DNA from 2 places in the Arthrobacter sp. SDR-2R genome. Region 1 is predicted to be linked to the other one. Evidence: predicted binding sites of a transcription regulator. Region 1 holds the regulator's gene; the other holds the start of a gene.

Region 1 (14,813 bases):
GCGCAAGATGGTAGTACTTCGTCACGAAATCGGTGATGTGCTGCGCGATGTCCGCCAGCGTCAGGGACGCACGCTCCGTGAAGTTTCGCACAGCGCCCGCGTCTCCCTGGGGTATCTCAGCGAAGTGGAGCGCGGCCAGAAGGAAGCCTCGTCAGAGCTTCTGTCCTCAATCTGCTCGGCACTGGATGTTCCGTTGTCAAGCATGCTCCGTGAAGTCAGCGACCGTGTGGCAGTAGCCGAAGGCGTCGCAGTTCCGGACACAGTTCCGCAGGAATTCTCCCAGCGTTACGGCCGTGACCTCGAGCGCGACCTCAACACTGAACTGAACGACGAACTCTCCACGGGCCTTCTCTCCGGCGCCCGGTAAAGCCAGCCCCACCGCAGGTGGGCCTTGGAACGCAGGAAGCCCCCGGCGGCGCCGGGGGCTTCCTGCGTTGGCGCCCAATTGATGTGCCCGGCTGGTGGTACTCCTGCCGGCTGTTCGTCGCTGCGGGCTATTCCTCTTCTGCGGGGGAGCCGCCTCCGCCTTCCCTGGGGAATCCGTCACGCTCGTAGGTGGAGTTCAGCTTGGCCATGTAGCGGGCCAGCTCCTGCAGGTCCTGCACGGGCCACTCGCGCAGCCGTTCCTGGAAAACCTGGCGCCTGGCGTCCTGGACCTGGTGCATCTTCTCTTCGCCCTTGGGCGTCAGCCGGATGGACTGTGCCCGGCGGTCCAGGGGATCGGCTTCCTTGGATACCAGTCCGAGGCTCTCCAGGAAGGCAATCTGCCGGCTGACCGACGGCTTGCCCACCCCGATGTTCATGGCAAGTTCGGTCAGGCGGATGGGCCCTTCCCGGCGGATAACCGTTAACAGCCCGTACGCGGCAGGCTCCATGTCAGGGTGGACTTCGCGCGAGAGCTGGTTGGAGATGGCCCTGGCCCGCCGCCAGAAGAGGCTGATCTGGTGTTCAACATTCTGCAGCGCGGTATCGGCGGCATCAGCGCCTGCGTCCGGCGGCGGCGGGAGATCCGGGGAGTTGCTCATGGCAACAATTCTAGGGTCCGCAATCATGAGAGGATTTACCGATGCGAATCAGCGAGTACTGGCGTCTGATGGATGACGAGTTCGGTGCGGGGTACTCCCGCGTGCTGAGCAGTACCCTGGTCCTGACCGGCGTCGGCGGGCGCACTGCGGACCAGGCGCTGGCTGCAGGCATCGAACCGCGCAAAGTCTGGCTGGCAGTCTGCGATGTCCAGGACGTCCCGGCCGAACGGCGGCTGGGCCGGGACATCGCCCCTCGCCGCGACTAGCAGCCTAACAACGGCTTCCCGGGTGGGTCCTTCGTGAGCCTGCCGCAGCCGAAGCGCCCTTGGACGGACACGCCGCAGGACCGGCACTCTTCGAATACCTGTTCGGATAACGCTATGCTTTTTCTATTGGGCTTATCCACATAGCCGTTGTCCTCAGGCCGGAATGTCAGTGGGTCCCAGTAGCGTCAGAGATGACCAATAAAACGGCCGCGAAGGCCACCATCGAGAAAGCATTAGAGGTGTCAACCATGGCGGCAGCCCCGGATCGTGCAAAAGCGCTGGAAGCAGCGCTTGCCCAGATTGACAAGCAGTTCGGCAAGGGGTCGGTCATGCGCCTGGGCGACGAAGTACGCGCCCCGATCGAAGTCATCCCCACCGGTTCCATCGCACTGGACGTCGCTCTGGGGATTGGCGGCCTTCCGCGGGGCCGTGTCATCGAGATCTATGGTCCTGAATCCTCGGGTAAGACCACCGTTGCCCTGCACGCCGTGGCCAATGCCCAGCGCGCCGGCGGCATCGCAGCATTCATCGACGCAGAACACGCCCTGGACCCCGACTACGCCGCCAAGCTGGGTGTGGACACCGACGCCCTCCTCGTGTCGCAGCCGGACACAGGTGAGCAGGCGCTCGAGATCATGGACATGCTGGTCGGCTCGGGATCGCTGGACGTTGTCGTCATCGACTCCGTCGCCGCCCTGGTGCCGCGCGCCGAAATCGAAGGTGACATGGGCGACAGCCACGTCGGCCTCCAGGCACGGCTCATGAGCCAGGCCCTGCGTAAGATCACCGGACGCTTGAGCCAGACCAAGACCACCGCCATCTTCATCAACCAGCTCCGCGAAAAGATCGGTGTCTTCTTCGGCTCCCCCGAAACCACCACCGGTGGTAAGGCCCTGAAGTTCTACGCGTCGGTCCGCATCGATGTCCGGCGGATCCAGACCCTCAAGGAAGGTGCCGATTCCGTCGGTAACCGGACCAAGGCCAAGATCGTCAAGAACAAGATGGCTCCGCCCTTCAAAGTTGCTGAGTTCGACATCATCTACGGCCAAGGCATCTCCCGCGAAGGCGGGATCATCGACATGGGCGTGGAGCACGGCATCATCAAGAAGTCCGGTTCCTGGTTCACGTACGACGGCGACCAGCTGGGCCAGGGCATGGAGAACTCGCGCCGCTTCCTGCGCGACAACCCCGAGCTCGCGGCTGAACTGGAACGCCTGATCAAGGAAAAGCTCGGCGTAGGGGTCAAGCCCGCCGAGGACGAGTCCAAGGACGCGCCAAAGCTGAAAGCCGTCGACGGGTTCTAGCCCTTGACCGGACCACGTTCACGGCGGGCCCGGTCCGGCGGCCCCTCTTCAGGGCCGCCGGACGGCTTTTCCATCCCTGAGGATCCGCAGGCTGTTGACGCCGAACCGGATCCGTTCTCGGTGGCGCAGGCCATCGTGTACCGCCAGCTCACGGCAGCTCCCAAGAGCAGGCTGCAGCTTGCCCGGAAACTGGCGGAACGGAATATCCCCGAACACGTCGCCGAGGCGGTGCTGGACAAGTTCCAGGAGGCGCGCCTGATCAACGACGCCGAGTTTGCCGATATGTGGGTCAGGAGCCGGTCCCAGTCCCGCAAGCTTGCCAAGGGCGCTCTCCGGCGCGAACTGGCCGAGAAGGGCATCGACCAGGAAACGGCGGCTTCTGCCCTGGAGCAGCTGACGGACGCCGACGAGGAAGCGGCGGCACGCGCACTGGTGGAGCGCAAGCTCCGGCCCGGGACGGTTTTGCCTGACCAGTCGGAACGGGACAAAGCCGTCCGGCGGCTCGCCTCCATGCTGGCCAGGAAGGGCTACCAGCCGTCCCAGGCGTTCAGGATCGTCAACGACGTCCTGGATTCCCGGCAGGATCCCGACAGCGGGATGCTCCAAAGCCGGTACCCTTAACTGGTGAGTTTGACCATTCCTTCCCCCCATTCCGGCGCTGCCGCGTCCGTTGAGCCTGCTGCTGATGCGCAAGCCGGTGCTGTTCCGCAATCCGGGGCAGTGCAGCCGCGTACTTACCAGGTCCGCACGTTCGGTTGCCAGATGAACGTGCACGACTCCGAACGCATGGCCGGCATGCTGGAGGATGCGGGCTACGTACCAGCAGCCGGCGACCATGCTGACGTGGTCGTGTTCAATACCTGCGCAGTCCGGGAGAACGCGGACAACAAGCTCTACGGCAACCTCGGCATCCTGGCGCCCGTGAAGGCCGCCAACCCCGGCATGCAGATCGCCGTGGGCGGGTGCCTGGCCCAAAAGGACCGCGAAACCATCCTCAAGAAGGCACCATGGGTGGATGCTGTCTTCGGCACCCACAACGTCGGCGCCCTGCCCGCACTTTTGGACCGTGCACGGCACAACAATGAGGCCCAGCTGGAAATCCTGGAGTCCCTGGACGTCTTCCCCTCCACGCTCCCCACCAAACGCGACTCCGTCTACTCCGGCTGGGTATCCATCTCCGTTGGCTGCAACAACACCTGCACGTTCTGCATCGTGCCGGCCCTTCGCGGCAAGGAAAAGGACCGCCGGCCCGGAGACATCCTCGCCGAAATCCAGGCGCTCGTGGACGACGGCGCCATCGAAGTGACCCTCCTGGGCCAGAACGTCAACTCCTACGGTGTCGAGTTCGGCGACCGCCAGGCCTTCTCCAAACTCCTTCGCGCCTGCGGCGAAATCGAGGGCCTTGAACGCGTCCGCTTCACCAGCCCGCACCCGGCCGCCTTCACCGATGACGTCATTGATGCCATGGCCGAGACGCCCAACGTGATGCCGCAGCTGCACATGCCCCTGCAGTCCGGTTCGGACCGCATCCTCCGCGCCATGAAGCGTTCCTACCGTTCCACGAAGTTCCTGGGCATCCTGGACAAGGTCCGGGACAGGATTCCACACGCCGCCATCTCCACCGACATCATCGTCGGCTTCCCGGGCGAAACCGAAGAGGACTTCCAGGCGACGCTGGACGTGGTGGAAAAGTCACGCTTTGCCACCGCCTTCACCTTCCAGTATTCAAAGCGCCCCGGCACGCCCGCTGCCGACCTGCCGGACCAGCTGCCGAAGGCCGTGGTCCAGGAACGCTTCGAACGCCTCACCGCCCTGCAGGACAGGATCGCCGCCGAGGAAAACCGGAAGCAGTTGGGCCGGAGGCTGGAAGTCATGGTCACCGCCCAGTCCGGACGGAAATCGGAGGAAACCCACCGGTTGTCCGGCCGTTCCCAGGACCAGCGGCTTGTCCACTTCTCAGTCCCCGAAGGAGCCCCGGCACCCAGGCCCGGAGACCTCGTCACCGTCACCATTACGGAGGCGGCGGCCTTCCACCTGGTGGCCGATCCCACGCCGGAGGACTACAGCCTGCGCCGGTCCCGGGCGGGGGATGCCTGGGACAGGTCCCAGGCCGACTCCTGTGGTGTGCCTGCCCCAGGCTCCGGCGCTGGACCCAAGGCTGTCGCCCTTGGCATGCCCTCGCTGCCGCTGCGCACCCGCTGAAGGTGACTGCCCCGCCTGTCATCGCCGTCGTCGGTCCCACCGGCTCCGGCAAATCCGACCTGGCCGTCAACCTTGCCCTCGAACTGGACGGCGAGGTCATCAACGCTGACGCCATGCAGTTCTACCGCGGCATGGACATTGGCACTGCCAAAATCACGACGGCCGAGCGCAGGGGAGTGCCGCACCACCTCCTGGACATCCTGGACGTGACCCAGGAAGCCAGCGTCTCCGACTTCCAGCAACAGGCCCGCAGCCTCATCGGGGATATCCATGCCCGCGGCAAGCGCGCAATCCTGGCGGGCGGCTCCGGACTGTACGTGCGGGCCGCCCTGGACGTCCTGGAGTTCCCGGGGACCGACCCCAAGCTCCGTGCACGACTGGAGGCGGACCACATACGGCTGGGGACCCCGGCGCTGCTGGACAGGCTGAGGGCCCTGGACCCCGTATCCGCGGACAGGGTCTCGGACGCCCGGCGGATTATCCGCGCACTGGAAGTCCATGAACTTACCGGACGGCCCTTCAGTTCCTTCATGCCGCGCCGCGAGTACTACCAGCCTGCGGTTCAGGTGGGCCTGAGCGTGGACCGGGAGGTCCTGCGGGAGCGCTTGGCGGTACGGGTTCACCGGATGGTGGAGTCCGGCCTGCTGGAGGAGGTCCGGATGCTGGACGCGCGGGGCCTTCGGCAGGGCAAAACAGCATCCCGTGCACTGGGCTATTCACAGTTCCTGCGGGTCATCGACGGCACGTCAACAGTTGAGCAGGCCGCAGAGGAAACAATCGTGGCCACCCGGCAGTTCGCGCGCCGCCAGTTGACGTGGTTCCGCGCCGACCCCCGCATCACCTGGCTGGACTGGCAGGACCCGGAGCTGACGGGTAAGGCGGCCGAGGTGTGCGTCCAGGATCCGGGCCGGTAGCCGCGGTTTCAGCACCGGCGGCATCCGCCGTTACGCTTGTGACCATGAATGCAACCCCCGCAGAAGCCACTGGGACTGCCTTGCACGCACTGAGCGGGCTCCGCTTTTCCAAGGGGCATGGCACCGGCAACGACTTCGTCCTGGTGGCCGATCCCGAGGGGGTGCACGCCATCGGCGCAGACCAGGCCGCAGCGCTCTGCGACCGGCACCGGGGAATCGGCGCCGACGGCCTGATCAGGGCTGTCCCGTCCCGTTTCCTGCCGGAAGGCCGGGAACTGCTCACCGATGCCCCGGACGCCGAATGGTTCATGGATTACCGCAATGCCGACGGCTCACTGTCTGAAATGTGCGGCAACGGCGTGCGGGTCTTCGTCCACTTCCTGCGGTCCGAGGGCCTGATCGACCTGCCCGACGGCGGATCACTCACCATCGGCACCCGCGGAGGGGTCAAGACCGTGGTCCGGACAGGGAACGGTTACGCGGTGGACATGGGCCCGTGGGAGTTCATATTCCCCGGGGAGGCCAGCGCCAAGGCGATGGATTCCCTGGTCACTGCCGACGGCCTGGAAGTTCCCCGGCCGGCCCTCTCCGTGAGCATGGGCAACCCACACACCGTAGTGGCCCTCGCGGAACTCAGCGAGCTCGAAGGCACCCGCCTCTTCACGGCTCCCAAGGTCGATCCGGTCCCCGTGAATGGGACCAATGTGGAGTTCGTCGTCCCTGCGGAGCCTCTGGTCCATGACGGCGTCGGATCCGTGACCATGCGGGTGCATGAGCGAGGCGTGGGGGAGACCCAGTCCTGCGGAACGGGGGCCTGTGCTGCCGCCGTCGCCATCCGGCACTGGGCCGGCGCGGAAGCCCCTGATGCCTGGCGGGTCAACGTTCCCGGAGGTGTGGTGGGCGTGAAGTTCTTCGCCGGCCCCGCCGGCCACGAGCACGTGGAACTCAGCGGCCCCGCCGTCATTGTGGCGAGCGGGACGCTTTCGTAACCTTCAGGATCCGGAAGGACTTGGACGTTGACTCGCGGGTCACGGTAAAGGAACTGTCCAGTTCGGCGGCCAGCCAGCGCTGGAGCGAATCCGAGCCCAGGTTCTTCTGCACCACCAGCCATGCCGTGCCGCCGTCCGCGAGGCGCGGAAGCCACAGCTTCAGCAGGGCGTGCAGTTCGTCCTTGCCAATCCGGATGGGCGGGTTGGACCAGATGGTGTCGAACCTGACGCCGGCGTCCACCTCCTGGGGTGTACTGGCGACGACGTTGGACAGCCCCAGCGCGGCCGCGTTTTCGTTGGCCAGGGCGACGCAGCGTTCGTTGACGTCCACGGCGTAGACCGTCGACCCGGGCGCCAGCAGCGCCATGGTGAGTGCGATGGGCCCCCAGCCGCATCCGATATCCAGCAGGTTCCCCTGGGGGTGCGGCGCCGGAACATCGGCGAGGAGCACCGCGGTGCCCTTGTCGATCCCGTCCGGGCTGAAGATTCCCGCGGAGGTGTGGAGCCTGCGGGTCTCGCCGGCCAGCTCCACCGTGAGTGGCTTACGGGTAAAGGGGCCGGCGGGGGACGTGCTGAAATAGTGTGCGGACTCCATAACTGGCCAGAGTAGTTCCCCTTGCAGCGTAATGGGAAACCGTGCAGAACCCCCTCTGCTACGCTGGATGGCATGTTCCTGATCTTCGAGTAGCCGGCACGGGCCACGCCCGTCCCCGCAGCCTGTCCTCCAGCGACAGCCCGTCCCGCAGCGATGCAGGTTTTTCAGCCTTCCGCTTGTGCACCGGCCAGACGCATCTGTTCTGCCCGGCCGCCGGACGATACTCGAAAGTCAGCCTCCTGCTGCACTTCCCGCTATTTTTCCGGCCTTTTTAGCCCTGCCGCCCCTTGACGCGGCATCCCGGCCCCGGCATCGCAGCCGGCCGCGAGACAACCAGGAGAATTGCATGACCGCAGGCCGTCAGCCCAGCGCGAATACGTTCCAACTTCCAAGCAATCAGCACTATTCTGGAATTGCCGAATCTTCAAAGGAGACCATGACCAGCCAGCCCAACACCGGTTCCGATCCAGCCGCCCAGGACATGAGTCCGCAGGAAATCCAGGCTGTTATCGACCGGATCCTCGCCAAGGACGTCCCGGCCAAGACTGTCAGCACGCCCGGCGGTGAGAGCAGCGGCAATGGAAAAGCGGTGCTCGGCAAGGCGCAGGCCATTTCCCGGCTCGACGAAGAACACTCAACATACGACGGCGACCAGCAGGACCTCGAGGAACGGCGCGCGCTGCGCCGAAGGGCAGGCCTGTCCACCGAGCTCGAAGACGTCACCGAAGTTGAATACCGCCAGCTGCGCCTGGAGCGCGTGGTCCTGGCCGGGATTTGGTCCGAGGGAACGCTTGCCGACGCCGAAAACTCGCTGCGTGAGCTGGCAGCCCTCGCCGAGACCGCCGGTTCGGAGGTCCTGGATGGCATGGTGCAGCGCCGTGACAAGCCGGACCCGGGAACCTTCCTGGGGTCAGGCAAGGCGCTGGAGCTCAAGGACATCGTCATGTCCACGGGCGCGGACACGGTGGTGGTGGACGCTGAACTTGCGCCTTCCCAGCGCCGCGGACTTGAGGACATCGTCAAGGTCAAGGTCATCGACCGCACGGCGCTGATCCTTGACATCTTCGCCCAGCATGCCAAGAGCCGTGAAGGCAAAGCGCAGGTGGAGCTCGCGCAGCTCGAGTACCTGCTTCCGCGCCTCCGCGGCTGGGGTGAGTCGATGTCCCGCCAGGCCGGTGGCCAGGTGGGTGGCGCTGCCGCCGGCATGGGCTCCCGAGGTCCTGGTGAAACCAAGATCGAGTTGGACCGGCGCCGGATCCGTACCCGCATGGCCAAGCTGCGGCGTGAAATCGCCGCAATGAAGCCGGCACGCGAGACCAAGCGGGCCAACCGCCGTCGTAATGAAGTGCCCTCCGTGGCGATTGCCGGGTATACCAACGCCGGCAAGTCCTCACTGCTGAACCGGCTTACGGACGCCGGAGTCCTCGTGGAGAACGCACTGTTCGCCACCCTGGATCCCACCGTCCGCAAGGCGGAAACCGCGGACGGCCTGGGATACACCCTGGCCGACACCGTTGGATTCGTCCGTTCGCTGCCCACCCAGCTGGTGGAGGCCTTCCGTTCGACCCTCGAGGAAGTGGCGGACTCGGATCTGATCCTGCACGTGGTGGACGTGTCGCATCCGGACCCCGAAGGGCAGATCGCCGCCGTCCGGAAGGTCTTCAGCGAAGTTGATGCCCGCAAGGTGCCGGAGATCATCGTGCTGAACAAGGCTGATGCAGCTGACCCGTTCGTGGTGGAGCGCCTGAAGCAGCGCGAACCGCGGCATGTGGTGGTCTCGGCCCGGACGGGTGAGGGCATCCCGGAACTGCTGAAGGCCATCAGCGAAGCCATTCCCCGGCCTTCGGTCAAGATGGAACTCCTCATCCCGTATGACCGCGGAGACCTGGTCAGCAAGCTCCATGAGTCCGACGCTGAAATCCTCAGCGTTGACCACGTTGAGGCAGGTACCAGGGCTGCGGTGAAGGTCCGCGAGGGCCTGGCGTCCGAACTGGAACCGTTCATCGTCAATGACTGACCCCGCCGCCGGCGAAACCGCGCAGACGGCCGGCGAGCAGTTCGTCATCGAACTGCTCGACCGCGCCGTCGCCGGCATGGGCGGACAAAGCCGCACCGGACAACACGAGATGGCCCGGCAGGTGGCCCGGGCCATCAAAACCGGCAACCACCTGCTGGTCCAGGCGGGCACGGGCACGGGCAAGTCGCTGGCCTACCTGGTGCCGCTCATCGCCCACGCCCTGGAGAGCAACAAGCCCGCTCTGGTGTCCACGGCCACGCTGGCCCTGCAAACCCAGATTGTTGGCAGGGACCTGCCGCGGCTGCTGAAGAACATCACCCCGGCCCTGGAACGGCCGGTCAAGGTTGCCTTGGTGAAAGGCCGGTCAAACTATGTCTGCCGGCACAAACTGGAAGGCGGGTTCCCCTCCGAGGAGCCTTCCGAGGGTCAGCTTTTCTCCTTGGGCGAAGACGCCAGCGTCCCGCACTTTGCCGCCTCCGTGGGCGGACCCTCGTCCCAGCTTGGCAAGGAGGTGGTGCGGCTCCGCGAGTGGGCGGAGAAGACGGCCACCGGCGACCGGGATGAGCTCCTGCCTGGTGTGACGGACCGTGCCTGGCGCCAGGTCTCCGTCACTTCCATGGAGTGCCTGGGGGCCCAAAAGTGCCCCATGGCCGCCGAGTGCTTCAGCGAGCTGGCCCGGCAGGACGCAGCCGAGGCAGATGTGGTGGTGACGAATCACGCCATGCTGGCCGTCAGCGCCTTCGAAGGACTTGCAGTCCTGCCCGAGTACGACGTCGTGGTGGTGGATGAAGCGCACGAGTTGCAGGACCGGGTCACCGGAGCCGTGTCCGGTCAGCTGTCGGTGGCCATGGTCCACGCTGCCGCTTCCGGCGCCCGCAAACATACCGCCATCACGGTGGACGCGCTGAACGCCGCAGCCGCAAACCTTGAACTGGCCCTCGCCGGTGCGCCCAGCGGCCTGCTTCCCAACGGGCTGAACGACGAACAGCTGGACTGCATGGACCAGTTGCGGGAGGCGTGCCGGGCCGCGTTGTCCGATTCCAAGGGGGACAGCAACGCCACGGCCGACGGCGGCCGGCAGCTGGCCCGGTCCCGCCTCATGCTCATCCTGGAATTGTGTGAGCGGCTTATTGCTGCCCGTGAAAACCGCGAGGTCGTGTGGTTTTCCCGGGCCGGCACGTTCGATCCCGGCCAGGGATATTCCCAGCCCGATGACAATGCCCCGGTGCTGGTCAATATCGCGCCGCTGTCCGTGGCAGGCAGGCTCCGGGAAGGACTCTTCGCCGGGCACACCGTCGTGCTGACGTCTGCAACCCTCGCCATTGGCTCGGCATTTGAACCCGCGGCCGGGGGACTGGGCCTCATCGGCGACGGCGCACCCAGCTGGACGGGTGTGGATGTCGGCTCGCCCTTCGACTACCCGAAACAGGGCATCCTCTACGTGGCCGGCCACCTGCCAAAGCCGGGCCGCGGCGTTTCGCCGGAGGCGCTGGAGGAACTGGAAGCGCTCATCAAAGCGTCCGGCGGGGGTGCCCTCTGCCTGTTTTCATCCCGACGGGCTGCCGAAGAGGCTGCCGACGCCCTGCGGCCGAAGCTCGATGTGACTGTCCTCTGCCAGGGCGAGTCGACCATGACAGCTTTGGTGAAGCAGTTCGCCGACGAACCGGATACCTGCCTCTTCGGGACCATGTCCCTGTGGCAGGGGGTTGACGTTCCGGGAGGCTCCTGCCGCCTGGTGGTGATCGACCGCATCCCGTTCCCCAGGCCGGATGATCCGCTGATGACCGCGCGTTCGCGTGCCGTGGCCCAGGCCGGCGGAAACGGCTTCATGTCCGTCTCGGCCACGCATGCCGCCATCAGGCTGGCCCAGGGTGCCGGCCGCCTGATCCGGTCCACCGGAGACAAGGGAGTGGTGGCCGTTCTGGATTCCCGGCTGGCAACAGAGCGCTACGCCGGATTCCTCCGCGGCGCTCTGCCGCCGTTCTGGGCTACCAAGGACCGCAGCAAGGCGTTGGCGGCATTGGCCAGGCTGGGCGCGGACGCGACCACGTAGGGCCCGGCAGGCGAACGACGCCAGCGGGGGCAGCCGCCGTGCAATTTCCGGCAGGCCGTCCCTTCGCGGGAGACGCGGTCAGAGGGAACGCAGGACCGAGACAACCTTGCCCATGATGGTGGCATGGTCGCCCAGAATGGGTTCGTACTGCGTGTTTTGGGGCAGCAGCCAGGTGTGGCCGTCGCGCTGGCGGAATGTCTTGACGGTTGCCTCGTCATCCAGCAGGGCAGCAACGATGTCCCCGTTGGCTGCGTCCGCCTGGCGCCGCACCACCACCCAGTCACCGTCACAGATGGCGGCATCCACCATGGAGTCGCCGGCCACCCTAAGCATGAAGAGCTCGCCCTGGCCGACCAGCTGGCGGGGGAGCGGCATGACATCCTCCACGAGCTGCTCAGCGAGGATGGGACCGCCGGCAGCAATCCGGCCAACCAGCGGAACCATGGCCGTATCCAGCGCGGTGGGCAGCTCCGTTACCGTGGCACCGCCGCCCGTGGCCTGCGGCGCGGGGGAGGCGCCGGCGGCATTGCTTCCGCTGTCCAGCGTGAGGGGCATCAGCACCTCCATGGCCCGCGGCCGTTTGGGGTCGCGCCGCAGGTAACCCAGCTTCTCCAGCTGCGAAAGCTGGTGGGTCACGCTGGACAGGCTGGCCAGGCCAACCGTGTCGCCGATCTCCCGCATGGAGGGCGGGTAGCCGTTGTCATTGACCGAGCGCTGGATGGTCTCGAGGATCTTCTTCTGCCGGGGGGTCAAGCCCTTGGCGGTCTTCCTGGGTTGCGGGGCGGTCCTGCCCCCGGCGGCTGCTGCTGCCATATTCGCCAATGCCTTTCGCTTGCCGCCGGATCTTCCGTTGCGGCCTGTTCCACAGCGCCGCCGGAAGGACTCCCACTGTCATTGTCAGACCCTGCTGTTCAACTTCAGTGGTGGTTGTTCTTTGATTCAAAGCTAGGCCAGCCACATTGCTTTTTCAAACATTTGTTCTAGCGAGTCTCGACATTGTTCGTTGATAGGTGCTAAAACTTAACAAGCAAAGTTCGAACATGTGTTCTAACCAGCGATTGCCCCGTTCGAAAACATGGCCGGAGAAGCTCCGGACACGGTGTGAACGGCAGGGCGGCAGCGGGCGGACACCCGGGCAGCACGGCAGGTCCAGGAGGGCTTAGTTCATGTCAGCTTTATCTCTTCACCAGGTTTCACCTACGCACCGCGTTTCCCTGCAGACCCGGAAGCCCTCGCAGCGCCGGACGCCGTCAGCAGCGCCCCTGAGGCTGACCCGCCGGGGGCGGATCGTCCTGATCGGAGTTCCGCTTGTGCTCCTCGCGGTACTCCTGCTGTCCCTGTCCGGACTTTTCAACGCACCGGCCAAGGCATCCGATTCAGCTGCGGATTTGGCCGTGACGCCGACGGTCACCGTGACGGTGCAGGCGGGCCAGTCGTTGTGGAGCATCGCAGGCGCTGTTGCTCCGGACCGCGATGCCCGGGACGTGGTGGCGGACATCGTCCAGCTCAACAACCTTCCGGCCGCCGCTGTGCTGCCGGGGCAGCAGCTGTTCGTCCCCACGCACTGAGCGGCACCTGGTGTTGGCCTTTGAGAAAGATGACCGGGACAGCAACGCCGGTGGCGAACAGAATCCGTCACATTTTCCGGTAGTTGCCGCGGCAACTAAACTGTTCAGGTGAACGACCAGCTAGAGCGTCTGAACCGACTTCCCCTCCGCAGCAATCTTCGCGGGCTGACCCCCTACGGGGCACCCCAACTGGACGTTCCCATTTTGCTGAACGTCAATGAGAACACCCATGGTGTTCCGGCGGACGTGCGCGCCGCCATCAGCGCGGCGGTCACGGAAGCAGCTGCAGGCCTCAACCGGTACCCGGACAGGGAATTCACCGACCTGCGGAAAGCTCTCGCGGAATACCTGGGGCACGGGCTCGACGAATCAAACCTCTGGGCAGCCAACGGCTCCAACGAGGTCCTGCAGCAGATCCTCCAGGCCTTCGGCGGCCCCGGCCGCACCGCCCTGGGCTTTCCACCCACGTACTCCATGTACCCTCTGCTCGCCAGCGGAACCGACACCCAATACATCACGGGAGTGCGCTCGGAAGGCTACGACCTGAGCGCCGAATCCGCCGCCCGGCAGGTCGAGGAGCTGCGGCCCAACATCGTCTTCCTCTGCTCGCCCAACAACCCCACGGGGACCGGCCTGGGGCTTGACGTTGTGGAGGCTGTCTATGACGCCGGCGAGGACAGCCAGACCGTGGTGATCGTCGACGAGGCCTACCACGAGTTCGCGCATGACGGCACGCCCAGCGCCCTGACCCTGCTGCCCGGCCGGGAGCGGCTGATAGTTTCCCGCACCATGAGCAAGGCCTTCGCACTCGCCGGCGCCCGCCTCGGCTACATGGCCGCGGCCCCGGAGGTCACCGATGCCCTGCGGCTGGTGCGCCTTCCGTACCACCTGTCCGCGATTACCCAGGCAACCGCACTGGCCGCGCTCCAACACCGCGAGGCACTGATGGCCGATGTCCAGGACATCAAGGCGCAGCGGGACCGCATTGTGGCCGAACTGACCAGGATGGGCCTCAAGCCTGCCGCCTCGGACTCCAACTACGTGTTCTTCGGGGGCCTGGAAAATCCGCACCAGGTATGGCAGGAGCTGCTGGACGCCGGAGTGCTCATCCGCGACGTGGGCATCCCCGGCCACCTTCGGGTCACCGCAGGCACTGAGGCGGAAACCACAGCCTTCCTTACCTCCCTGGAACGCATCCTTGCGGGCCAGGCCGCGCTTCCCGCCTAGACTTGATACTGCGGCGCTGGGCGCCTTGAACTACTTCTTCTCCCACAAAGGATCCTTCACCATGAGTCCCACCGGATCGAATACAGCTGCGGCCCGGACCGCCCGCATGGAGCGTGCCACCAGCGAGTCCTCCGTGCTCGTGGAGATCAACCTCGATGGAACCGGCGTATCGGACATCGATACCTCCGTGCCGTTCTACGACCACATGCTCACGGCCCTGTGCAAGCACTCCCTGATCGACATGACGGTCAAGGCCACGGGTGACACCCACATCGACGTCCACCACACTGTTGAGGACGTGGCCATCACCTTCGGCGAGGTCCTGCGGACCGCCCTCGGGAACAAGGCCGGGATCCGCCGGTTCGGTGAGGCCACCGTTCCGCTGGACGAAGCGCTTGCGAACGCTGTGGTGGACGTGTCCGGACGCCCGTACCTGGTGCACGGGGGCGAGCCGGCCGGGCAGGAGTACCACCTGATCGGCGGCCACTTCACCGGTTCCCTGACCCGCCACGTCTTCGAAGCCATCACCCTGCACGCCGGCATCTGCCTGCACATGAACGTGCTGGCCGGACGGGACCCGCACCACATCGTCGAGGCACAGTTCAAAGCCTTCGCCCGCGCCCTCCGCGCCGCCGTCGAACCCGATCCCCGGG
Region 2 (14,813 bases), 800 kb from region 1:
ACCCGCACCCTCCAACATTTCGTGGCCTTGCCGCAGCGTGCCTTCCACGGCAGGAGGATAGAGTTAGTGCCAATTCACTGAAATTCCGTAAGGGGCCAGCCTTGACTGCAGACCTGTCCGAACTCGCCGGGGGCAACTTCTACTACCAGGACCTTGGCGGCGGCCTGTTCCGGTCCACCATCCACGCCCAGGGCGCCTGGAACGCCCACGAACAGCACATGGCTCCCGCTTCCGGGTTGATGGCAGATGTCCTGGAACGGCACCAGCCGCGCGGGGACATGCGGATGGCCCGGATCAGCTACGAAATCCTTGGGCTGATTCCCGGCGGCGAGTTCCGCATTGACACCACCACCCTGCGGCCCGGCAGGACCATCGAACTGGTCCAGGCCGAGCTGGTGGCCGGGGGCCGGACCGCGATCCGTGCCACCGGCTGGCGCCTGCAGACCAGTGACACCGCAGGGGTGGCCGCCGTCGAGGACGCGGCGATACCGGGGCCCGATGAATGCAAACCCTATGACGGCTCCGCCGTGTGGCCCGGAGGCTACATCCGGTCCCTCGAAATGCGGGTGGCCGAAGGGCACCGGCCGGGCGCCGGGAAAGTATGGCTCCGCACCGACCATCCGCTGACCGACCGGGCGGACAGCGGTGACTTCGCGCGGCTCATGGGTCTGGTGGATACCGCCAACGGCATTGCCGCCCGGGTACCTCCGGGCAAGGACAGCTATGCGTTCCCCAACCTGGACCTGCAGATCCACATGTACCGCAGGCCCGAGGGGGAGTGGCTGGGGCTGGACAACGCGGTGTCGTTCGGCCGCGACGGGATCGGGCTGACCTCCACCGTGCTGCACGACCGGCAGGGCCCGTTCGGCCGCGCTGAACAAATCCTGACCCTGCGCAAATCCTGACCCTGCGCACGTCCTGACAGTACGCGGGCGGTGGCCGGCTGCTGGGTGTCCGCGGGCAGCATCCTTGCTCCTGGTATGGTGCGCGGCGTATATCGCTGAGTATCGTTGTATATCGTTCGCGATCGGCAAAGGAGTTCATCATGCGTGCTTCACACCCCACAGGGGGATTCGGCGGGAACAATCTGGACGGCATGTGGCAGGCCGTGGAGGACTTGCGCGCCCGTTTCGACAAACGGGTGGGAACCCGCGCCGGGAAGGGAGAGGTGCGGGCAGCGGTGCTGGCACTGCTCGCGGAACGGCCCATGCATGGGTACCAGATCATCCGGGAGATCGAGGAGCGCAGCGGCGGCAGCTGGAAACCGAGCGCGGGTTCTGTCTACCCCACGCTGCAGCTGCTGGCCGATGAAGGGTCCATCAGCGCCGAGGAATCCAACGGGCGGAAGATCTACTCGCTGACCGAAGCCGGCCGTGAGGAGGTGGCGGCCCAGCGGGGATCTGCGCCATGGGATCCGGCGGCCTCCATGAACGGAGGCGGCATCGCTTCCCTTCCCAAGGCCGGGATTGAACTGGCCCAGGCTGCGGCGCAGGTAGGCCGAACCGGTTCAGCGGAACAGGTGCAGCAGGCGGTGGCAGTGCTGGACGAGGCCCGCCGCCGGCTCTACGCCATCCTCGCCCGGGACTGATCGGGTGTCGTCGATCGTCCATGCCAGGGACGACCCGCAGCGCCCGTTGAGGCAGCACCGCGGGCGCTACCGGCGGATCCTGCGCTTCGCCGCCTGGAACCTTGCAACCACGTGGTGGTTTGAGCTGTTCCTGCCGCGGATAGGGCTTGGTGGCGTCGCCGCCCGGACGCGCTCCCGGAGGATGCGGCAGTTTGCCCGGCGGTTCCATGACCTGGCCGTGGAACTCGGGGGCCTGATGATCAAGGTGGGCCAGTTCCTGTCCTCCCGGCTCGACGTCCTGCCTCCGGAGATCACCAAAGAGCTCGAAGGGCTGCAGGACGAGGTGCCGCCGGTGGCCTTCCCTGGAATCGCCGCCCTGGCGGGACAGGAACTGGGTGCACCGCCGGACCAGGTTTTCGCCTCCGTGGACGAGTCTCCGATTGCAGCCGCCTCGCTGGGACAGGCCCACCGGGCCCGCCTGAACCCCCTGGATGCCGGGGACACTGGACTGGATGCCGTGGTCCTGAAAGTTCAGCGTCCGGGCATCGGCGCCATCGTCGACGTCGACCTTGCCGCGCTGCGGAAAGTGGCCGGCTGGGTCAGCCACGTCCGGCTCGTCTCCCGCCGCGCCGACATGCGTGCCCTGGTAGAGGAATTCGCCATGATCAGCCTGCAGGAGATTGATTACCTGCACGAGGCAGTCAACGCCGAGCGCTTTGCGGCTGACTTTGCCGGTGATGACCGGGTGGCGGTACCGGAAGTTGTCTGGGAACGGACAACCCGCCGTGTACTCACCCTTGAGGATGTCACGGCCATCAAGATCACCGATGCCCGTGCGCTCCGTGCCGCGGGCATCGATCCCGCCACGGTGGCCCCGGTTTTTGCCGCCATCATGTTCGACCAGCTGTTCACCAACGGCTTCTTCCATGCGGACCCGCATCCTGGGAACATTTTCGTCACTCCCGTCCGTGCAGGCGCAGGCGAACGCCCCTGGAAACTGACGTTCATTGACTTCGGCATGATGGGCGAGGTTACCCCATCCACGCGCAGCGGCCTGCGGAAGCTCCTGATCGCAGCAGCCGCACGCGACGGCAAGGGACTCGTGGCGGCGATCAATGACGTCGGCGTCCTGATGCCGTCGGCGGACAGCGATGGCCTGGAACGCGCCATGACCCAGCTCTTTGCCCGCTTCGGCGGCATGGGCTTTGCCGAGCTCCGCGAAGTCGACCCCCGGGAGTTCCGGGATTTCGCGGTGGAGTTCGGCGACGTGGTCCGCTCGCTGCCGTTCCAGCTGCCGGAGAATTTCCTGCTGATCATTCGAGCCATGTCCCTGACCTCCGGTGTGTGCAGCGCGCTGGATGAACGTTTCAACCTCTGGGACTCGGTGGAACCCTACGCGGCGCAGCTGCTGCGCGACGAGCGCGGCAACGTGGTGCAGGACGTGGCCCGGCAGGCGCTCGATGCCGCCGGTATTGCCTTGCGCCTGCCCGGCAGGCTGGACGCGCTGGCCGGCCGGCTTGAGGAGGGCTCGCTGGAGGTGGCTGTTCCGCGGCTGGAGCGGCAGGCGGCGCGGCTGGAACGGGCGGGACGGCGCGCGGCCTCCGCCGTGGTTTTCGGTGCCCTGCTGGTGGCCGGCGCCATCGTCCGCGCCGACGACCTGGCGGCCGGGAACGCGCTGATGGCTGCGTCGTCCCTTCCGCTGCTGCACGCCCTGTGGGCCGGGCGCCGGGTTCGTTAAGGCGGTTGCCGCCGTCGGGCGTAACCTAGGGATGGCCTGCCCGCACCCGACCCAGGAGTTTCGCAACAATGCACCACACCGGTACAGGACTCCGCACGCTTACCGTGGTGCGGCAGGACGTGTCCCTCGGCGCGGGCCGTGACCTCGAATTCGGCCTGGAGCTGCTGGCCAGGGCCAGGAGCGGCGGCATCGGCCCCACCCTGCGGCTGTACCGGCCGGCTCCCACTGTGGCGTTCGGGCAGCGGGACACCCGCCTGCCCGGCTTTGACGCCGCCGCCCGTGCCTGCCGGGACAACGGCTTCGAACCCCTGGTCCGGCGGGCGGGGGGACGCGCGGCCGCCTACCACCGTGGCACCCTTGTGGTGGACCATATCGAACCGGACGCGGACGCCGTCGCCGGTTCCAAAACCAGGTTCGGTTACTTCGGTGAGCTCTTTGCGCAGGCGCTGCGGGGCGTTGGGGTGCAGGCGGCGGTGGGGGAAATCCCAGGCGAGTACTGTCCCGGTGAATTCAGCGTGCATGGAACGGATCCAGCGGACAACTCCCGGCGGGTGAAACTGGTGGGTACCGCGCAGCGTGTGGTCTCGGGTGGCTGGCTCTTCAGCTCCGTCATCGTGGTGGAGGATTCCGCCCCGATCCGCAAGGTCCTCACCGACAGCTATGCCGCGCTCGGCCTGGACTGGGACCCGGCAACCGCCGGTGCCGCCAACGACCTGGTGCCCGGCCTTGACGTGGCAGCCGTTGAGCGGTCCCTGCTGGAAACATATGCGGGCCATGCCACCCTGGAAACTGCTTCCTTCAGCAGCCTGGGGGCATGACCCGCACTAAAGTTGCGGCGATGCCGCGCCTTGCCGGTCAGGCAGCCAGCCGGCTCTTGACCTCGGCAGCAGACGGGTTGGTGGCTGCGGAGCCGTCCGGGAAAAGCACGGTGGGAACCGTACGGTTGCCCCCGTTCAGCTGCTCCACGAGTTCGGCAGTGCCGTCCACCTCTTCGATGTTGACTTCCGTGTAGCCGATGCCCTGCGCGTCCAGCTGCTTCTTGAGCCGGTTGCAGTAGCCGCACCAGGTGGTGGAGAACATCGTGATGGTGCCGGATTCGGGAGTGAAGTCCACAGGGATCTCCTATACGTCGCTTGAAAGGTTTCCTTACCGTCAACCGTAGCGTGGCTGCCGGTATTCCCCGGTGCCTGACGCCTGGAACGGCGCCGGATGACAGTTTGTGGCGGGCGGTGGCAAGCTGGTGCCATGTGTGGACGCTACGTAATGGCACGTGCCGTGGGGGACCTGCTGGCTGAGTTCGATGCCGAGCTGGAGAGCGAGGTGAGCATCCCGCCGTCGTGGAACGTGGCACCCACCGATGCCGTCCCCATCGTGCTGGAGCGCCTGGTGGATGACAGTGCCGCGCCCCGGCAGGTGCGCCAGCTGCACGTGGCACGCTGGGGCCTGGTCCCGTCCTGGGCCAAGGACCCCGGAATCGGTTCCCGCATGATCAACGCCCGGAGCGAATCGGTGCTGGAGAAGCCGGCGTTCCGGAAGGCAGTCCAGTCCCGCCGCTGCGCGGTCCCGGCCGATGGCTACTACGAATGGAAGCAGGGACCTGGGAAGTCGAAGCAGCCCTACTACGTGCACCCGGGCACGGACCACGGGCTGGTCTTCGCCGGCCTCTACGAGTGGTGGAAGGACCCCTCCGTTCCCGAAGGGGATCCGGGCCGCTGGCTGCTCTCAACGTCCATCCTCACGGCCGACACGCCCCCGCCGGGGTCTGAATCCACCATCTTCGGGAAGCTGACGGAGCTGCACGACCGCGTCCCCCTGCCCATGGACAGGGACACCATGGAGGCATGGCTGGATCCGCAGGCGGATGACGCCGCCGGACTCGTGGACCTGGTGCGGTCCGGCGTCAAGAATGCCGCGGCCGACTGGCGGGTGGAGTCGGTGGGCAAGGAAGTGGGCAATGTCCGCAACAACGGCCCCGGACTGATCCGCCCGGTCGAAGCCCTGTTCTAGCGGCCTGTTTTCCCAGCCCTGTTTTTCAGCCCAGCTCCAGCAGCCGCACCCCATGGTGAGGCCGGGGATCAGACGGTGACCCTGCCGGCGTCGTCCACTCCCCACGTGGGGTTGTACGCCACTTCCCAGCGGAACCCGTCGGGGTCGGCGAAATACCCCGTGTAGCCGCCCCACGGCTGGGTGACCGGCTCGGCAATGATGTCAGCGCCGGCCTCCGCGGCCTCTTCCATGACCCTGTCCACGTCCCCGGGACCGGCGACGTTGTGGCTGAGGGTGATGCAGGGGATGCCGTCGGGAGGGCTGGTGCCCGCTTCGGCCTGCATCTGGCGGACGTCCCACAGGGACAGCACCAAGCCGTGGTTCACCTGGATGAACAGCACCTCCCCGGCAACCTCACGGTGGACCGGCCAGCCAAGGCCATCAACGTAGAAGTCGCGGGATGCCTGAACATTGCGGACTCCGAGGGAGATAAAGTCGACTCTTGGCTCCATGCTTCGATACTGTCAGATGATGGCGACAATTCAAGGAAACGATAGGGATGCCCGGGCCGACAAGGAACAGCTCGCTGCCGTTCGGGTTGCCGTTGATGAGGTGGATGAACAGATTGTCACCCTCATTGCCCGCCGCGAACGGCTGATCAGGATCGCCGGGACCCTCAAGGGTGATGACGCAGAGGTGCGTGCCCCGGGCCGGGTGGAGCGGATCATCGAGCACGTCCGGTCCGCCGCAGAGAAAAAGGACATCGATCCGGACATCGTCGAAGCAACCTACCGGGCGATGATCTCCGCGTTCATTGAACTTGAACTGCGGATCCACAAAGAAAACAGCTGACCTGTTCCGGGGGCTGGCGGAGGAGCCCTAAAGGGCTTCCTCCACCGGCACCCCGTGCTGGAACTCCCGGCCGTCCGCCTCACTGAAGGCTGACAGGACATGGCCCTGCCCCAGCCCGGTCAAGGCCGTCGCGGGAAAGCTCCCGGTAATGCTGTTGTCCGAGTGGGACACTCCCGACAGGTCGTAGTCTTCCTCGATTCCCTGGTCCCGGTTGAACGAGTAGCAGGCGATTGCCTCCCCGTTCATGAACTCAATGCACAGCCGTCGTTGCATGGAATAATCCGGCGAGGCTCCCATCAGGCCCACCACATAGGCGCCGGAGTCCGGAATGGTGCCGTCGATGTCGAACCGTGCAACCAGGGTGGAGTCCTGGGTCTTGATGCTTGCCTGCTTCAGGAGTGCGTCATCGGTACTCATGCCATCATCCTGCTCCCTGCCGCACGCTCCGTCCACCCCCGCCTATGTTTTGCTGCCTCCCCGGCGTAGACTGGATTCGTTCGAATACATATTCGAATAAGGGTCACAATCTGCAGCTGCAGGGAGGCGCACGTGGGCATGTTCAGCGAGTCCGTTGACGTGGTGTGCTCCGCTTCCGGGCAGCCGGAATCCCTGACGTGGGCAGGAACGTCTTACATTGTCTGTGCCGAACCTGTCCGCTGGTATGAACGCCGGCAATGGTGGGCAGAGGACACCCGGGCTCCGCTGGGAAGCGGACCGGGCGTGGTGGACCACGAAATCTGGCGGGTCCAGGTACTGCCTGCCAAAGTGGCGTCCCGCCCGATGGGGCCAGGAGAACCTGCCGTTGCCGAACCCCTCACCCTTGACCTGACCCGCCATATCCGCAGTGGCCGTTGGCGGCTGCTGCGGATCCATGACGGCCTTCGCCCCAAAACCGCATGAATCCCCACCTCCCATCACCATGAGCTTTACCCACCTCCACGTTTCCACGGCATTTAGTGCCCACTACGGTGTCTCCTGGCCTGAAGAGCTGGCAATGGCGGCCGCAGCCGACGGCGCAACGGCCCTTGCCTGCACCGACCGGGACGGGCTGTACGGCACCATCAAGCACCTCAAGGCCTGCATGGCGGCGGGCATCGACCCCATAGTGGGGGTGGACCTTGCAGTATTTGACGACGACGGCGATCAGCGCACACAGGTATCCGGCAGGGTGGTGGTGCTGGCCCGCGGCCACAACAACGGTGCCGGGTACCGTGCGCTGTGCCGGCTGGTTTCCGATTCCCACGCCAGGACCTCGGGGAAAGCCGGGGGAGCGGTGCCCGCCGCGGTCACCCGTGCCGAACTCGCCTCCCGCACCCTTGACCCCCAGACCCTCAAGCCGGTGCTGACCGTCCTGATTGGACCGGATTCCGACGTCGGACGGGCCATGGGTGGCCGGCGCTACCTGCGTCCACGGACCCTGTTCAAGCAATGGCTGGATGCCATGCCCGCTGGAACGGTCGTGGCGGAAATTGTCTCCCAGCTCAGCGCTCCGGGGACTCCCTTCAGCACCGCACATGCAGTCCGCATGCTCAGGCTCGCAGAGGAACACCACGTACCCGCCATCCTCACCAACGCCGTCAGGTACTGTGCCGCAGACGGCGCACCAACCGCCGACGTCCTGGATTCTGCCCGGACCCTGAAGTCCCTTCCGGAACTTGCAGGTGAACCGCTCCTGCAGCCCACCGGGCAGGGCTGGCTGAAAACCTCCGAACAAATGCTGGGACTGGGAAAGGAAATCATTTCCGCTGCCGGTTACGGTGCAGCAGACCTCAAACAGATGATGGCGCAAACAGAGGCGCTCGCCGACCTCTGCCGGATCGACCCCAGCACCGATATGGGGTGGAAGCAGCCAGTGGTTCCGGAAGCATCGGTTATTGGGATCAGCCAGGATCCGCACGCCGAACTTGTCCAGCGCTGCCATGCGGGAATCGGCAGGCGTTTCCCGGGGATCTCAGGAAAACCCGAACAGGAGATGCTGTCCCGGCTGGAGCATGAGCTTGGCATCATCCGGAACCTGGGTTTCTCCGCCTATTTCCTGACGGTGGCGGAGGTATCCCGCATGATCCAGGACATGGGGGTCCGGGCGGCCGCCAGGGGCTCAGGTGCCTCAAGCCTGGTCAACTACCTGATCGAGGTCAGCCATGTGAATCCCCTCCAGCATGACCTGATCTTTGAACGTTTCCTTTCCAACGACCGTGCCACCCTCCCTGACATTGACATCGATGTGGAAAGCGCGGAACGCCACAATGTGTACCACAGGATTTTTGACCGGTTCGGCCCGGAGCGCGTCACCCTGATGAGCATGCAGAACGGGTACCGGGCCCGGGGGGCGGTTCGCGACGCCGGGCTCGCGCTGGGCATGGACGACGGCGAGGTGGGGGAGATCGCCAAGCAGTTGTGGCGCTTTTCCGCCCGGAAGTTCCGTGAAGCCCTGCAGGAAAAGCCCGAGCTCCGGGAGTTCGCCGGCAGGGTGGAGCAGCGCGACATGGACGGGAACCAGCAGCTTGACCTCCTGGTGGACCTGACCGAACGCCTGGACCGGCTGCCCCGCCACATCTCCATGCACCCGTGCGGAGTGATCCTGGGCGATGCCACACTCCTGGACCGCACCCCGGTCCAGCCAAGCGGCCTGGGGCTGCCCATGAGCCAGTTCGACAAGCACGACATGGACCCCATGGGCATGCTCAAACTCGATGTCCTGGGGGTGCGCATGCAAAGCGCCATGGCCTTCGCAGTCCGGGAGATCATCCGCATCCACCCCAGCAAGAAGGACGTGGTGGAGGCAGGAAGGCACCCGGCAGGACCTGACGGAACAGGCCCTGACTACATCGCCGGGGACGGCCGGATCGACCTCAACGCCGTTCCCCTCGACGACGAACCGACATACCAGCTGATCAGGAGCACGCACACCCTGGGCTGCTTCCAGATTGAATCCCCGGGGCAGCGGGAGCTGATTGGAAAGATGGCACCCCGGGAGTTCAACGACCTCATCATCGATATTTCACTGTTCCGTCCCGGCCCCATGAAATCCGACATGGTGCGGCCCTTCCTGGAACACCGGCACGGGTTCGCCCCTGAGGTCTACCCCCACCCGGACCTTAAACCGGTGCTGCAGGAAACCCATGGGGTCACGGTGTTCCACGAACAGATCCTGAAAACCCTCGACATCATGACCGGCTGCGGGCTTGCCAAAGCCGACGAGTTCCGCAGGGCGCTGAGCAGCGACGACGGTGAAGCCAGGGTGGAGGAATACTTCCGGCGCAATGCAAAAACCAGGGGATACACCCCCGAAGTAGTGGACAAGGTATGGGGGACATTGAAGTCGTTCGCCAGTTTCGGCTTCTGCAAAGCCCACGGTGCTGCCTTCGCCGTCCCCACCTACCAGTCCGCCTGGCTTAAGACACACCACCCGGAAGCCTTCCTTGCCGGCTTATGGGAGCACGACCCCGGGATGTATCCCAAACGGCTGCTGGTGGCCGAAGCCCGCAGGCTCGGGATACCCATCCTTCCCCTGGACATCAACCGGAGCAAAGCTGAATACCGGGTGGAGCGGATCGAGTCCGGCCAGGACGCCGGCAGGCTGGGGATCCGGCTCAGCCTGAACGGGATCTACGGGCTGTCCGCAGCCGAATTGAAGCGGATAGTGGCAGGCCAGCCATATGACTCACTGGCAGACCTCCGCGCGCGCTCGCGGCTCAGCAAGCCAAGCATCAGGCGGCTCGCCCAGCTGGGAGCCTTTGATGCCCTGCACCGGGAAGCCGGGGGAACAGCCAACCGGGCCGACCTGGTGCAGCACCTGCAGCAGCTCCAGTCAGCCACTGGCGCGCGCAAAGGCGCCGACATCCTGGAGGGACAGCTGTCCCTACCCTTGGGCGATATTGAACTGCGCAACATCAAGCCCGGGCTTCCAGCCCCCACGCTGGTGGAAAACGTCCGGGCGGAACTGGACCTCATGGCCGTCGATGTCAGCACCCATCTGATGGAAAGCCACCGTCCCCTGCTGGAAAAGCTGGGCGTCACCACAGCCGATAAACTCCTCAGCCTGCGCAACGGGACCGAAGTGCTGGTGGCCGGGGTGCGGGTGGCAACCCAGACCCCTCCCATGCGCGGCGGACGGAGGGTGGTGTTCATCAGCATCGACGACGGCACCGGCTGCGTTGATTCGGTCTTCTTCCATGAGGCCCAGGAAAGTGCAGGGCCACTTTTGTTTGGCACCCGCCTGCTGCTGATCCGCGGCACCACCCGAAGGACCGGCCCCCGGGGGATCAGCCTGAGCGCAAGCATGGCCTGGGACCTCAGCCGCACCGAGACGCTGCCCTTCCCCGAGTCCTCGCCGGCGGCTGCCCAGGACGGCCCGCATCCCCTGGACGGCATCAGCAGGACGCTGGCGATTACCGGCTTTAACGGGTGAGCGTGCTGTGCGCCGCGTTGGTGGGCTCAACCGGAACCGATAGCATTGACGGTGGCTGGCTGTGGTCCCCGTATGCCACAAGCTATGAAGCCTCAACTTTGAATAGGAGACACCCGTGTCAGATGCCCAGCAGATCACCCTTCTCGTCGATGGCGAAGAGACCAAGGTGACTACCGGGACAACCGGTGCGGAACTCTTCTTTGAGCGCCGTGATGTTGTTGTGGCCCGCGTCAACGGCGAGCTGAAGGACCTGGACCAGGAACTGCCCGAAGGCGCCGAGGTGGAAGGCGTAACCATTGATTCGCCCGACGGCCTGAACGTCCTGCGCCACTCCACCGCCCACGTGATGGCACAGGCAGTGCAGCAGCTGCGCCCCGACGCCAAACTCGGCATTGGCCCCTACATCACCGACGGTTTCTACTTCGATTTCGACGTCGCCGAGCCTTTCACCCCCGAGGATCTCAAGACCCTCGAAAAGATGATGCTCAAGATCGTCAACCAGAACCAGAAATTCGTCCGCCGCGTGGTCAGCGAGGACGAGGCCCGCGAAGCCATGAAGAACGAGCCCTACAAGATCGAACTGCTCGGCAAGAAGAACGACGCTGCCGAGGCAGGCGAGGGCGTGAACGTCGAGGTCGGCGCCGGTGACATCACCATCTACGACAACGTGGAGCGCAAGGAAGGCACCACCGTCTGGTGTGACCTCTGCCGCGGCCCGCACCTGCCCAACACCAAGATGATCTCCAACGCCTTCGCGCTGACCCGTTCGTCGTCGGCGTACTGGCTGGGCAACCAGAAAAACCAGCAGCTGCAGCGCATCTACGGAACCGCGTGGCCCACCAAGGAAGCGCTGAAGGCATACCAGGAGCGCATTGCCGAGGCCGAGCGCCGCGACCACCGCAAGCTCGGCTCGGAACTCGACCTCTTCTCCTTCCCGGACGAACTGGGCTCCGGCCTGCCCGTCTTCCACCCCAAGGGCGGCATCATCCGCAAGGAGATGGAGGACTACTCCCGCCAGCGCCACGTCGAGGCCGGCTACGAGTTCGTCTACACCCCCCACATCACCAAGGGCCACCTCTACGAGGTCTCCGGCCACCTGGACTGGTACAAGGACGGCATGTTCCCCGCCATGCACGTGGACGCCGAACTCAACGAGGACGGCACCGTGCGCAAGCCCGGCCAGGACTACTACCTGAAGCCGATGAACTGCCCCATGCACAACCTCATCTTCCGCTCCCGCGGCCGGTCCTACCGTGAACTGCCCCTCCGGCTGTTTGAATTCGGATCGGTCTACCGCTACGAGAAATCCGGCGTGGTCCACGGCCTCACCCGCGTCCGTGGAATGACACAGGACGACGCCCACATCTACTGCACCCGCGAGCAGATGAAGGACGAACTCACCAAGACCCTGACCTTTGTCCTGGACCTGCTCAAGGACTACGGCCTGAACGACTTCTACCTGGAGCTGTCCACCAAGGACCCGGAGAAGTACGTGGGCGACGACGCCACCTGGGAGGAAGCCACCAGGACCCTTGCCGAGGTGGCGCAGGAGTCCGGGCTGGAGCTGGTGCCCGATCCGGGCGGAGCGGCGTTCTACGGCCCCAAGATTTCCGTGCAGGCCAAGGATGCGCTGGGCCGCACCTGGCAGATGTCCACCATCCAGCTGGACTTCAACCTGCCCGAACGGTTCGAGCTGGAATTCCAGGCCGCCGACGGCAGCCGGCAGCGGCCGGTGATGATCCACCGTGCGCTCTTCGGCTCGGTGGAGCGGTTCATGGGCGTCCTCACCGAGCACTACGCCGGCGCGTTCCCCGCGTGGCTGGCTCCGGTCCAGGTGGTGGGCATCCCCGTGGCGGAGGCGTTCAACGAGTACATGTTCGACGTCGTCGACCAGCTTAAGGCCGAGGGCATCCGCGCCGAGGTGGATACGTCCTCGGACCGGTTCCCCAAGAAGATCCGCACCGCCAGCAAGGACAAGATCCCGTTCGTGCTGATCGCCGGCGGCGACGACGCGGAGGCCGGCGCCGTTTCCTTCCGTTTCCGCGACGGCAGCCAGGACAACGGCGTGCCCGTGTCGGAAGCGGTCAAGCGGATCACCGACGCCGTCCGCAACCGGACCAGCTAGCGAACGGAAGCAGCACAGTGCAGGAGAACACAGGCGCAGGATATCCAGGCGATGCCGGCGTTACCGACGACTTCGCCCTCGCCGGTGTCCCCGACGCCTTCCAGCGCCTGTGGACTCCGCACCGGATGGCCTACATCAAGGGCGGGCAGCACCAGTTCAAGAATGAGAACGACTGCCCGTTCTGCGTGGGCCCCGCCCGCACCGACGAAGAGGCGCTCATCGTCTACCGCGGCCGGACCTGCTACGTGGTGCTGAACCTGTTCCCCTACAATCCCGGGCACCTTTTGGTGTGTCCGTACCGGCATATTCCGGACTACACGGACCTCACGGTCGAAGAAACCGCCGAGTTTGCCGACCTAACCCAGACGGCAATGCGGGTCCTGCGCAAGGTGTCCAATCCCGGCGGCTTCAACCTGGGCATGAACCAAGGGGTTGTGGGCGGAGCCGGCATCTCGGCGCACCTGCACCAGCACATCGTTCCGCGGTGGGGCGGGGACGGCAATTTCTTCCCCATCATCGCCCAAACCAAGGCCATCACCCAGACCCTTGACGAGGTCCGGAGACAAGTGGCCGAAGCCTGGCCCGGGGAGTCGGATGCTGAATAGGCATGCCCGCGGTTTTTTCACCGCACTGTTCACCCCGCTGGCCCGCTGGCTCCTGAAGATCGGTGTCTCCCCGGATGCGGTAACCATCCTCGGAACTGCAGGTGTTGCGGCCGGAAGCCTGGGCTTCTACCCGCTGGGGCAGCTCTTCTGGGGCACGCTCTTCATCACTGCTTTCATCTTCTCGGACGTCCTGGACGGCATCATGGCCCGGATGCAGGGTGTGAAGAGCCGCTGGGGGAACTTCCTCGACTCCACCCTGGACCGGGTTGCCGACGGTGCCCTCTTCGCCGGGGTGTCCGTCTGGTTCTTCACCGGCGGCAACAACATGGCCATCGCCGTGGCCGCCCTGCTCTGCCTTGTCCTGGGCATGGTTGTCTCCTACGCCCGGGCGAAGGCGGAGTCGCTGGGCTTCACGGCCAACGTGGGGATCGCCGAGCGGGCGGAACGCCTGGTATCCATCCTGGTGGTGACCGGCCTGACCGGCCTGGGCCTCCCGCCGGTGGTGCTCCTGGTCACACTGGTCCTCCTGGCGGCGGCCAGCCTCATCACCGTCGTTCAGCGCGTTGTCTCGGTACGCCGGCAGGCATTGGCAGAGCCCACGCCCGCAGATTAGACATGATTAAGCCTGCCGTGCGGCGGGGGACTAGTATATAAGTGCCCGGTCAAGCGACCCGGCAATCCGTGCGTGCACCTCCGGCAGCTGCCGCCGCATGCCCGGCGAAGATCATCTGTCTACCCATAGGGGTTTTTGTGTCTACACCTGATGTAAGCAACGAGGCCGGTTCGTCCGCGAACAGCGTCACGGGCAGCAGCCGCGTGAAGCGTGGCATGGCCGAGATGCTCAAGGGCGGCGTCATCATGGACGTCGTCAACGTCGAGCAGGCCCGCATCGCCGAAGACGCCGGTGCCGTGGCAGTCATGGCGCTGGAGCGTGTTCCGGCCGATATCCGTGCCCAGGGCGGCGTGTCCCGCATGTCCGATCCCGACATGATCGACCAGATCATTGATGCCGTGTCCATCCCGGTCATGGCCAAGGCCCGCATCGGCCACTTTGTCGAGGCCCAGGTCCTGCAGTCCCTTGGTGTCGACTACATCGACGAGTCCGAGGTCCTGACCCCCGCCGACTACATCAACCACATCGACAAGTGGAACTTCAAGGTTCCCTTCGTCTGTGGCGCCACCAACCTCGGTGAGGCCCTGCGCCGCATCAACGAGGGCGCGGCCATGATCCGCTCCAAGGGCGAAGCCGGCACCGGCGACGTCTCCAACGCCACCGGGCACATGCGCAAGATCCGCTCCGAGATCGCCCGGCTGTCCTCCCTGCCCGAGGACGAGCTCTACGTCGCGGCCAAGGAACTGCAGGCCCCGTATGAACTGGTCAAGGAAGTTGCCGCCGCCGGCAAGCTACCCGTCGTCCTGTTCACCGCCGGCGGCATCGCCACACCCGCTGACGCCGCCATGATGATGCAGCTCGGTGCCGACGGCGTCTTCGTCGGCTCCGGCATCTTCAAGTCCGGCAACCCCGCCCA

What was found. The regulator LexA, encoded in region 1, represses DNA repair genes until DNA is damaged. The targets are predictions, from matches to a motif close to TCGAACANNTGTTCGA.
Region 2: the regulator LexA is predicted to act here: its motif matches at 6,641-6,656, upstream of AC3ANU_RS11670 (DUF6504 family protein).

What each region holds. Positions count from the first base shown of each region.
Region 1 covers NZ_CM173231.1:3,287,350-3,302,162, reverse strand. The annotation lists gene AC3ANU_RS15240 (helix-turn-helix domain-containing protein) at 1-367, shown strand, start outside; gene AC3ANU_RS15235 (MarR family winged helix-turn-helix transcriptional regulator) at 495-1,025, opposite strand; gene AC3ANU_RS15230 (DUF3046 domain-containing protein) at 1,067-1,291, shown strand; gene recA (recombinase RecA) at 1,540-2,595, shown strand; gene AC3ANU_RS15220 (regulatory protein RecX) at 2,716-3,216, shown strand; gene miaB (tRNA (N6-isopentenyl adenosine(37)-C2)-methylthiotransferase MiaB) at 3,220-4,797, shown strand; gene miaA (tRNA (adenosine(37)-N6)-dimethylallyltransferase MiaA) at 4,800-5,711, shown strand; gene dapF (diaminopimelate epimerase) at 5,756-6,700, shown strand; gene AC3ANU_RS15200 (class I SAM-dependent methyltransferase) at 6,672-7,295, opposite strand; gene hflX (GTPase HflX) at 7,732-9,312, shown strand; gene AC3ANU_RS15190 (ATP-dependent DNA helicase) at 9,305-11,365, shown strand; gene lexA (transcriptional repressor LexA) at 11,444-12,178, opposite strand; gene AC3ANU_RS15180 (LysM peptidoglycan-binding domain-containing protein) at 12,532-12,933, shown strand; gene AC3ANU_RS15175 (histidinol-phosphate transaminase) at 13,042-14,160, shown strand; gene hisB (imidazoleglycerol-phosphate dehydratase HisB) at 14,222-14,813, shown strand, end outside.
Region 2 covers NZ_CM173231.1:2,488,741-2,503,553, forward strand. The annotation lists gene AC3ANU_RS11625 (thioesterase family protein) at 102-905, shown strand; gene AC3ANU_RS11630 (PadR family transcriptional regulator) at 1,046-1,588, shown strand; gene AC3ANU_RS11635 (ABC1 kinase family protein) at 1,593-3,305, shown strand; gene AC3ANU_RS11640 (lipoate--protein ligase family protein) at 3,374-4,123, shown strand; gene AC3ANU_RS11645 (mycoredoxin) at 4,161-4,418, opposite strand; gene AC3ANU_RS11650 (SOS response-associated peptidase) at 4,569-5,312, shown strand; gene AC3ANU_RS11655 (VOC family protein) at 5,381-5,803, opposite strand; gene AC3ANU_RS11660 (chorismate mutase) at 5,820-6,143, shown strand; gene AC3ANU_RS11665 (hypothetical protein) at 6,171-6,560, opposite strand; gene AC3ANU_RS11670 (DUF6504 family protein) at 6,693-7,043, shown strand; gene AC3ANU_RS11675 (DNA polymerase III subunit alpha) at 7,063-10,554, shown strand; gene thrS (threonine--tRNA ligase) at 10,670-12,679, shown strand; gene AC3ANU_RS11685 (HIT family protein) at 12,697-13,284, shown strand; gene pgsA (phosphatidylinositol phosphate synthase) at 13,274-13,897, shown strand; gene pdxS (pyridoxal 5'-phosphate synthase lyase subunit PdxS) at 14,035-14,813, shown strand, end outside.